2 regions of the Priestia sp. Y58 genome follow, and region 2 is predicted to be linked to the other one. Evidence: a T-box and tRNA genes for the amino acid it is inferred to sense, from the RefSeq annotation. Region 2 holds a T-box; the other holds one or more tRNA genes.
What was found. A T-box is a leader RNA that pairs with one kind of tRNA and senses whether it is charged. The one in region 2 lies ahead of thrS (threonine--tRNA ligase), so its partner is inferred to be a tRNA-Thr.
Positions count from the first base shown of each region.

Region 1: it encodes a tRNA-Thr, which carries the amino acid that the T-box ahead of thrS (threonine--tRNA ligase) is inferred to sense. The anticodon was not compared.

Region 1 is NZ_JAKWFL010000001.1:139,299-143,384, forward strand. It holds gene MMB68_RS00840 (ABC transporter permease/substrate-binding protein) at 1-1,232, opposite strand, end outside; gene MMB68_RS00845 (ABC transporter ATP-binding protein) at 1,232-2,182, opposite strand; tRNA gene MMB68_RS00850 (tRNA-Thr) at 2,450-2,522, opposite strand; gene MMB68_RS00855 (aromatic ring-hydroxylating oxygenase subunit alpha) at 2,733-3,785, shown strand; gene MMB68_RS00860 (DHA2 family efflux MFS transporter permease subunit) at 3,819-4,086, opposite strand, start outside.
Region 2 is NZ_JAKWFL010000001.1:953,788-957,873, forward strand. It holds gene infC (translation initiation factor IF-3) at 1-369, opposite strand, end outside; ribosomal protein L20 leader region at 439-561, opposite strand; gene thrS (threonine--tRNA ligase) at 733-2,691, opposite strand; T-box leader at 2,736-2,984, opposite strand; gene ytxC (sporulation protein YtxC) at 3,045-3,905, opposite strand; gene dnaI (primosomal protein DnaI) at 4,002-4,086, opposite strand, start outside.

The sequences.
Region 1 (4,086 bases), 810 kb from region 2:
TTTTCTACAGCGCGATAGCGAAGCTTCGGCTCCATCGTTTTAATATTCGGGAAGGTAAGACCATATTCTTTTTGAATGCCTACATAGCCGTCTTCACGATCTTTAAACTCCAGCGTAAACCCTGCTTTTACTTTATCTGTTGCATTTGCCAAATCTGAAACGGTAGTTAGATTATTTTCTTTTGCAAATTCTTTTGTTACGGTCAATGTGTACGTGTTGTTAAACTTCATTGGATCTAAATAGACAATGCCGAATTTCTTTTGAAATCCTTCTTTTGCCTGCTTGTACACCTCTGTTTCATCTTTGCTGTCCGGCTGTTCCTTTAGATGCGTCACAATGGCTGTACCCGTATATTCAGGGTACAAATCAATTTCCTTGTTACGCAGAGCCTCAAATACAAATACTGTTTTTCCAAGCGACGATCGAAGATTTACTTTCATATCGGTTTGATCTTCAATTAATTCTTTGTACATATTAATTAAAATATCTTGTTCTGCACCAATTTTACCTCCGATAACAAGGTCTGGTTTTGTTGCGCTCATAGCTGCAAACGGAGAAACAAGAATGAGTATTAATACGATGATCATAATAAACGAGCGTTTTTTGGACCCTTTTTTAGCTGAGTGTTCAATCGTTCGCAAAATTCCATCAAAAATAAGCGCTAATAATGCTGCTGGAATGGCTCCTAATAAAATCAAACTATTATCGCTTCGGTCAATACCAAGCAAAATTAAGCTTCCGAGTCCGCCCGCTCCGATAAGAGCCACGATTGTCGCTGTACCAATAATGAGTACCATCGCTGTGCGAATCCCGGCCATAATGACAGGAAGCGCTAGAGGAAGTTCTACTTTAATTAATCGTCTCCACGAGTTCATCCCCATGGCTTTGGATGCTTCAATTAAAGATGGGTCCACTTCTTTAATTCCGGTATATGTATTTCGTACAATAGGAAGAAGCGAATATAAAAACAGTGCAATAACCGCGGGAAAGGTTCCAATTCCGACAAGAGGAATCAGTAATCCTAATAAAGCGAGTGAAGGAATGGTTTGCAGTACGGCTGTTACGCCAATGATCGGTTCAGCAATGCGGTCATGTCTCGTTAAGTACAGTCCGAGCGGCACTGAAATTAATACGGCGATAACAAGGGCCAGTACTGAAATTTGAATGTGTTCAAGAAGAGCTTGAAACAGTGCGTCTCCTCGTTGATCTAGTAATGTGCTTAGTGCATTCATTACAGCGTTCCTCCTTCTTTCGTCTTATCAGAAAGAAACGCTAATAGAGTTTTGCGCGTTACAACGCCAATGCGTTTGCTCCCTTTTTTCACGGCTATTGCTTCATGGTCGTAAAGGGCGTCCATTGCCTGCTGAACAGTAGCGGTTGAAGCTAGCTCTTCAGTAGGTTCTACGTCTGGCTGTTCACTTTCTTTGAGAAACATATCCAATGTCTCAAATAAAGCATTTCCTTGATTTCCAATAAACGTTTTTACAAATTCATTCTTAGGCTTTTGAATGAATTCCTCCGGGGTTCCAACTTGAACAATTTCCCCGTCTTTCATTAGGCAGATACGATCTCCAAGCGTCATCGCTTCGCTCATATCGTGCGTAACAAACACAAATGTTTTTTTGATTTTTTCTTTTAAGCTAATAACATCTTGCTGAAGCTGTTCGCGGCTTAACGGATCGAGGGCACTAAAGGGTTCGTCCATTAAAATAACGGGGGGATCAGCTGCGAGGGCACGTGCTACACCTACACGTTGCTGCTGGCCACCTGAGAGCTCAGACGGCTTTCGATTTCGATACTGCTTTGGGTCTAGTCCTACCAAGGTAAGCAGTTCATCAATGCGCGTTTTGATTTTGTTTTTCTTCCAATGCTTCATCTCGGGTACAATAGCTATATTTTCAGCGATGGTCATATGAGGAAAAAGAGCAATCTGCTGCAAGACATAACCAATGTTCCAGCGTAGCTCATGTATGTTGTGGTCCGATACGAGCTTATCTTTTATGTATAGTTCTCCTTCGGTAATATCATGAAGACGGTTAATCATTTTTAAGGTGGTTGTTTTCCCACACCCACTCGGACCAATTAAAACGAAAAACTCTCCTTCGTTAATTTCTAGATTAATATTTTTCACGGCGGTCGTACCGTCTGGATATTGCTTTGACACATTCTTAAACGTAATCAAATTACCGTTCACACTCCCTGTTGAAATTTAACCCCCCCAGTTTCGTGTACCCAATACTTAGAGGCAATAAACATTCTTTTAAGATTATTTCTGAATATGATTCATAAGACATAGTGAAAAAGATACACATGTTTTCTCACAGCGTCCTAATAAGGCTATCAAACTGTTAAAATTTTCACAAGGCGGGGAAGAATAATTCGGAGAAGAATTTTAAAGCCAACACAGATAAAAAAACCTTCTTTCAACAAGAAAGAAGGTTTTTTAGTATGCTAGCGACAGGGATCGAACCTGCGACCTCTTGCTTACCATGCAAGTGCTCTACCTACTGAGCTACACCAGCGTCTTGGAAAATTATATCACGTTTAAATTCATTTAGGAAGCGCTTTTTTAAATTTTTTTATTAGTATATTCTCTAATTTGCGTCTTCTGAAATTCGCACTTTCTACAAAGTTCCATATTTTATGTTAGAACTCCTTACATAAATTGTGTGAATTTTCTTTTTTTATATTACCCTTAGTAAAAGAGCTTACAAAAGAAGGGAAGAAAATAGATGGAACAACAACCAACCATGACCAAATCAAAAACGGCAACTCCCTACCCAAGAGACTGCACGTTCAGCCTGGAAGATTGGACGACGCTCGCTAAGTATTGGTACCCCGTCGCACGCTGCAGTGATGTAACAGAGAAACCAACGTCCGTAAAACTGCTAGATGTAAATCTAGTTCTATACCGTACCACACACAAAGTAGTAGCGGCTCGTGATTTATGCGTTCACCGAGGCACCCCCCTTAGCATGGGCTGGGTGGAAGATGATGAAATTGTCTGTCCTTACCACGGCTTCCGCTATGCAACGGACGGCGCATGCACATCGATTCCAGCTCACCCTGATGCCAACATTTCTCCCCGCCTGTGTATGGCCGTCTATCCAGTTATTGAACGATTTGGATTAGTGTGGACTTCCCTGACAGGAGAACAAGATAACCTGCCTTACTTCGATGCGTGGGAGGACCCTGATTTTCAGCAAATTGTTTGTCCGAGCTTTGATATCATGGGTTCGGCCGGTCGTCAAATGGAAGGCTTTTTAGACGTAGCTCATTTTGCTTGGGTTCACACGGACACATTTGGTGATCGAAACAACGCCTTTGTGCCTAAATATAAAGTAAGCGATACAGAGTATGGGCTTCATGTAGAATATACGAGCACCATGAGCAATTATTCCAAAGAACAGCAGCATTTAAATCCACCTGATTTTAAATGGCTTCGCGTCTTTGATGTTTATCCGCCGTTTGCAGCTACGCTAAAAGTATACTTCCCAGAAGGCGCAGAGCTGTGGATTATGAATGCAGTCTCTCCTATTTCAGCCCGCGAAACACGTTTATTCGCACCAATTGCTCGAAACTTTGACAAAGATTCTCCCGTTGAAGGTGTGTATGACTTTAACCTTCGCGTCTTTGACGAAGACCGTGAAATGGTTGAAAACCAAAAACCTGAAGACTTGCCTTTAGACCTGCAGATGGAAGCGCATATTATGGCTGATCAAACGTCCATCGGCTACCGGAAATTATTAAAGAAAATGGGCTTAAGCTTTAGATATACAAGCTAAAAAAATCCCCGCTGTCTCAGCGGGGATTTTTTTTCATTTAGCAAATTGCTCGCGTCCTGCTTTTTCCTTTATCACTTCATCTTCACTTGCCGGCGTTGCGCGTTTCATAAACAATGAAAGAATTAAGGCAACTACCACTAGTACTACTGAGACAGCAAACGCATCGTTAATCCCTTGTACCATTGCCTGCATCCCAATCTGTTCTTTCATTTGAGCTGCTCCGGCTGCGGTTGCATTCGCTGCTCCTGCTCCGCTCATTGCATCTTGAGCGAGCTCTTTTGCATGCGTAGCTGTACGGTTT
Region 2 (4,086 bases):
AATGGCACGACCTTTAAAGCGAATAGACGCTTTCACTTTGTCACCTTTTTCAAGGAACTTGCGTGCGTTACGAAGTTTAGTGTTAAAATCATGTTCATCAATTGTTGGACTTAAACGAACTTCTTTTAAGTTTACAACTTTTTGGTTTTTACGAGCTTCTCTTTCTTTACGTTGTTGCTCATAGCGGAATTTACCGTAGTCCATAATACGACATACCGGCGGTTTCGCATTTGCAGCAACCATTACTAAGTCAAGATTTACTCGTGAAGCAATTTCTAATGCTTCATTTTTTGATTTAATTCCTAATTGTTCACCGTTTTGATCAATTAGACGAACTTCGCGAGCTCGAATGCCCTCGTTTACCATCATGTCCTTGCTAATAAGTAGCCACCTCCAAGGTTTAATGAGCGAATACGCTTGCTTAGACCGATTATTAACTCACACAAAAAAGTGTGAGTACATACTGCACCCACACTTCTATCGTTTTAATTAAGATACGATGTACCTGCTAACTGCTTTATGCGTCACTCAGGTGAGAAGCGGGTGCTTCTTCTTCTGTATAAACAAGTATTCAATTACTTAAGCTATTATAGTATCAACAAAGACAAAAGTCAATGATTTCGTTCTTTTTTCACAACAAAAATTATTGTATCAAAGGAAAACCATTTATGCAACAGTTTTTTATAAATGTTAGATAAAAAAGCAGAGAACTTCAATTCTCTGCTTTTTTCATTAACGAGATGCTTCTGCTTTTACATTTTGTAAAAAGGCTTGGAAATCCACTGTTTCTGAATTCTGCTCACCATATTTACGTACGTTTACTGCTTTATCCTCTACTTCTTTATCCCCTACAACAAGCATATAAGGAATTTTTTGCATTTGAGCCTCACGGATTTTATAGCCAATTTTCTCATCGCGAGAATCAAGTTCCACACGAATACCGGCAAGCTGAAGCTGTTCTTGCACTTCTTTTGCATACTCAAGGTGAACCGTAGGTGATACCGGAATCACTTGAACTTGTACAGGTGCTAACCACGTTGGGAAAGCTCCTTTGTATTCTTCGATTAAGAAAGCTACAAAACGTTCCATTGTTGACACCACGCCGCGGTGAATAACAACCGGTCGATGCTGTTTTCCGTCTTCCCCTACATACGTTAAATCAAAGCGTTCAGGAAGTAAGAAATCCAGTTGAACCGTAGATAGCGTCTCTTCTTTACCAAGAGCCGTTTTAACTTGAACATCTAGTTTTGGACCGTAGAATGCCGCTTCGCCTTCAGCTTCATAATAATCAAGGTCAAGCTCATCCATTGCGTCTTTTAACATGCTTTGTGCTTTTTCCCACATTGCATCATCATCAAAGTATTTTTCTGTATCTTCAGGGTCACGGTAAGATAGACGGAATGAATAATTTTCAAATCCAAAATCTTTATAAACCGCTTCAACTAAGCGAACCACACGAATAAATTCTTCTTTGATTTGATCCGGGCGTACAAAGATATGCGCATCATTCAGCGTCATGCCTCGAACACGCTGAAGTCCTGATAATGCTCCTGACATTTCGTAGCGGTGCATCGTTCCAAGCTCAGCAATACGGATTGGAAGCTCACGATAACTGTGAATACCTTGTTTGTAAACCATCATGTGATGAGGACAGTTCATCGGACGAAGCACCAGGTCTTCGTTATCCATTTCCATTGCAGGGAACATGTCATCTTGGTAGTGCTCCCAGTGACCAGACGTTTTGTAAAGTTCTACACTTCCAAGCACCGGAGTGTAAACGTGCTGATAACCAAGGCTTACTTCTTTATCTACGATATAACGCTCGATAATACGGCGGATCGTCGCACCTTTTGGAAGCCATAAAGGCAGACCTTGTCCTACTTTTTGAGAATTTGTAAATAAGTTTAGCTCTTTACCAAGTTTACGGTGATCACGTTCTTTTGCTTCTTCAAGAAGACGAAGATGCTCGTCTAAATCTGCTTTTGTAAAGAATGCTGTACCGTAAATACGCTGCAGCATTTGATTATCGCTGTCTCCGCGCCAATAAGCACCCGCCACGCTTAATAGTTTAAATTCTTTAATTTTGCCTGTTGACGGCACGTGTACGCCTCGACAAAGGTCAAAGAATTCGCCTTGTTGGTAAATCGTAACCTTTTCACCTGCTGGAATCGCATCGATCAATTCAAGCTTTAGTTCATCGCCAACTTCTTTAAAAAGTTGAATGGCTTCTTCACGAGAAACTTCTTTTCGTTCAATTTCAATATTTGAATTAACGATTTTTTTCATTTCTTTTTCAATTTTACCTAAATCTTCAGGAGTAATTGATTCTTCCATATCGATGTCATAGTAAAAACCGTTTTCAATGACCGGCCCTACACCTAACTGTACTTTTACATCTTTGTATAAACGTTTGATTGCTTGAGCCATTAAATGCGCTGTACTGTGACGCATAATTTCAAGCGCTTCAGGAGCATCTTGCGTAATGATTTCAAGACTGCCATCTTGTTCGATTGGCGTACGTAAATCCAGCAGCTCGCCGTTTACTTTGCCTGCTAATGCTTTCTTCTTTAATCCCGGGCTAATAGAAGCCGCAATATCTTCTGTTGATGATCCTTTTGGATACTCTTTAACAGCTCCATCAGGGAATGTCATTTTGATTACTTCTGACACAACTTTCCACTCCTTTAACATAACTGAATAAACTTTTTGTAAAAACAAAAAACTCGTCCCTTATCAAAAGGGACGAGTTGTGTATACACGCGGTACCACCCTTGTTTCCTCTTCGTATCTTGGATAACCCAAAAAACCCGAAGCGGCTCGAGGTTTTATAACGGAAATTCCGTCAGTAATTACTAGAGACTCTGCTCGTTTACTACTGAAGTTTAGAGGTGGTAAGAATATATTCCGTGTTAGGAGATTTTCAGCCTGGATCTCCCTCTCTACAAACCGTAAATATACACTCATGTCCTCATCATAACCTGTAACATATAGCTGTTTTTCAATATGCATTTATTATATTCATTTTCAAAATAGAAATCAACCTTTCACGTTATATTTTGCTTTTGATCAAACGGAAATTCATTTTTTTCGTATAACATAACTTTTTCTTGGAAGATATTTTGAATGGTATAAACAAAATCATGATCATGCTGGTCACTATACAGATGAATAGCAGCTGGAGATAAACTCAGCAAAGGCGCGATAATAGTCGAGTCTATGTATAATGATTCTTGTTCAGATAAAAAGGCCTCTGCTAGAGCTGCACATTCACGTTCAGGAATATATCTACTGTTGTGGTCGTACAATACAAACTTGTTTTTATTCAAGTGCATTACATACACGTTACCTGTAGATGATTGTCTTTCATTAGCTACTTGGCGCAGCTGATGAATAAGAATTTGATAGTCTTGTTCAAGCTTATATTCATCAATCGCCAGCTCGGCATAATAGCGCAGCCGCTCTTGATATTCTTTTAAACGGAATTGGAGAAAAGACTCAAAGGTGAATGTTACATTATGAATGAAGAAGTCTTGAAGAGCCTGGCGGATAAGTAATTCTCTTGGAAAAGAAAATGTTTTTTGCGGAATTTCGCCTCTCTCTCCTTCCATAATCCCCCCCATAATTTGAAGCAGCAAATCTTGCTCTTCCTCTTCTGAATAGAAAAATTGTTCTTTTAATATGTTTACCATCATCTTTTTTTCTTTCTTTTTTAAAATTACGTGTGTTAATACCGGTATCACCATGTCTTGTAAAATGGCCTCTCGATTGTATGTCTCATCAATAACTAAAAGCTGATTATTCACCAACTTCAAGCACTGTGAACCATATGATAAAGCGCTTCGCTTCGCGCATAAAGACTCATATACAACGACTGCGTCTTCTACATATTTAAAGAATATTTTCATTCCTCATAGCCCCCCTTTGGACACGCTTTATTAATGTATATGGGGCAACATGCAAAAAAATGAGCAAGTCGTTACAAGAAATGTAAAACGACCTGCTCATCTATTTCGTTTATTCTCTCCATTCATTTCAACAGGAATGGCTAGAGACTTAATTCGTTCCATGACACGAGCGGCTTTGAGC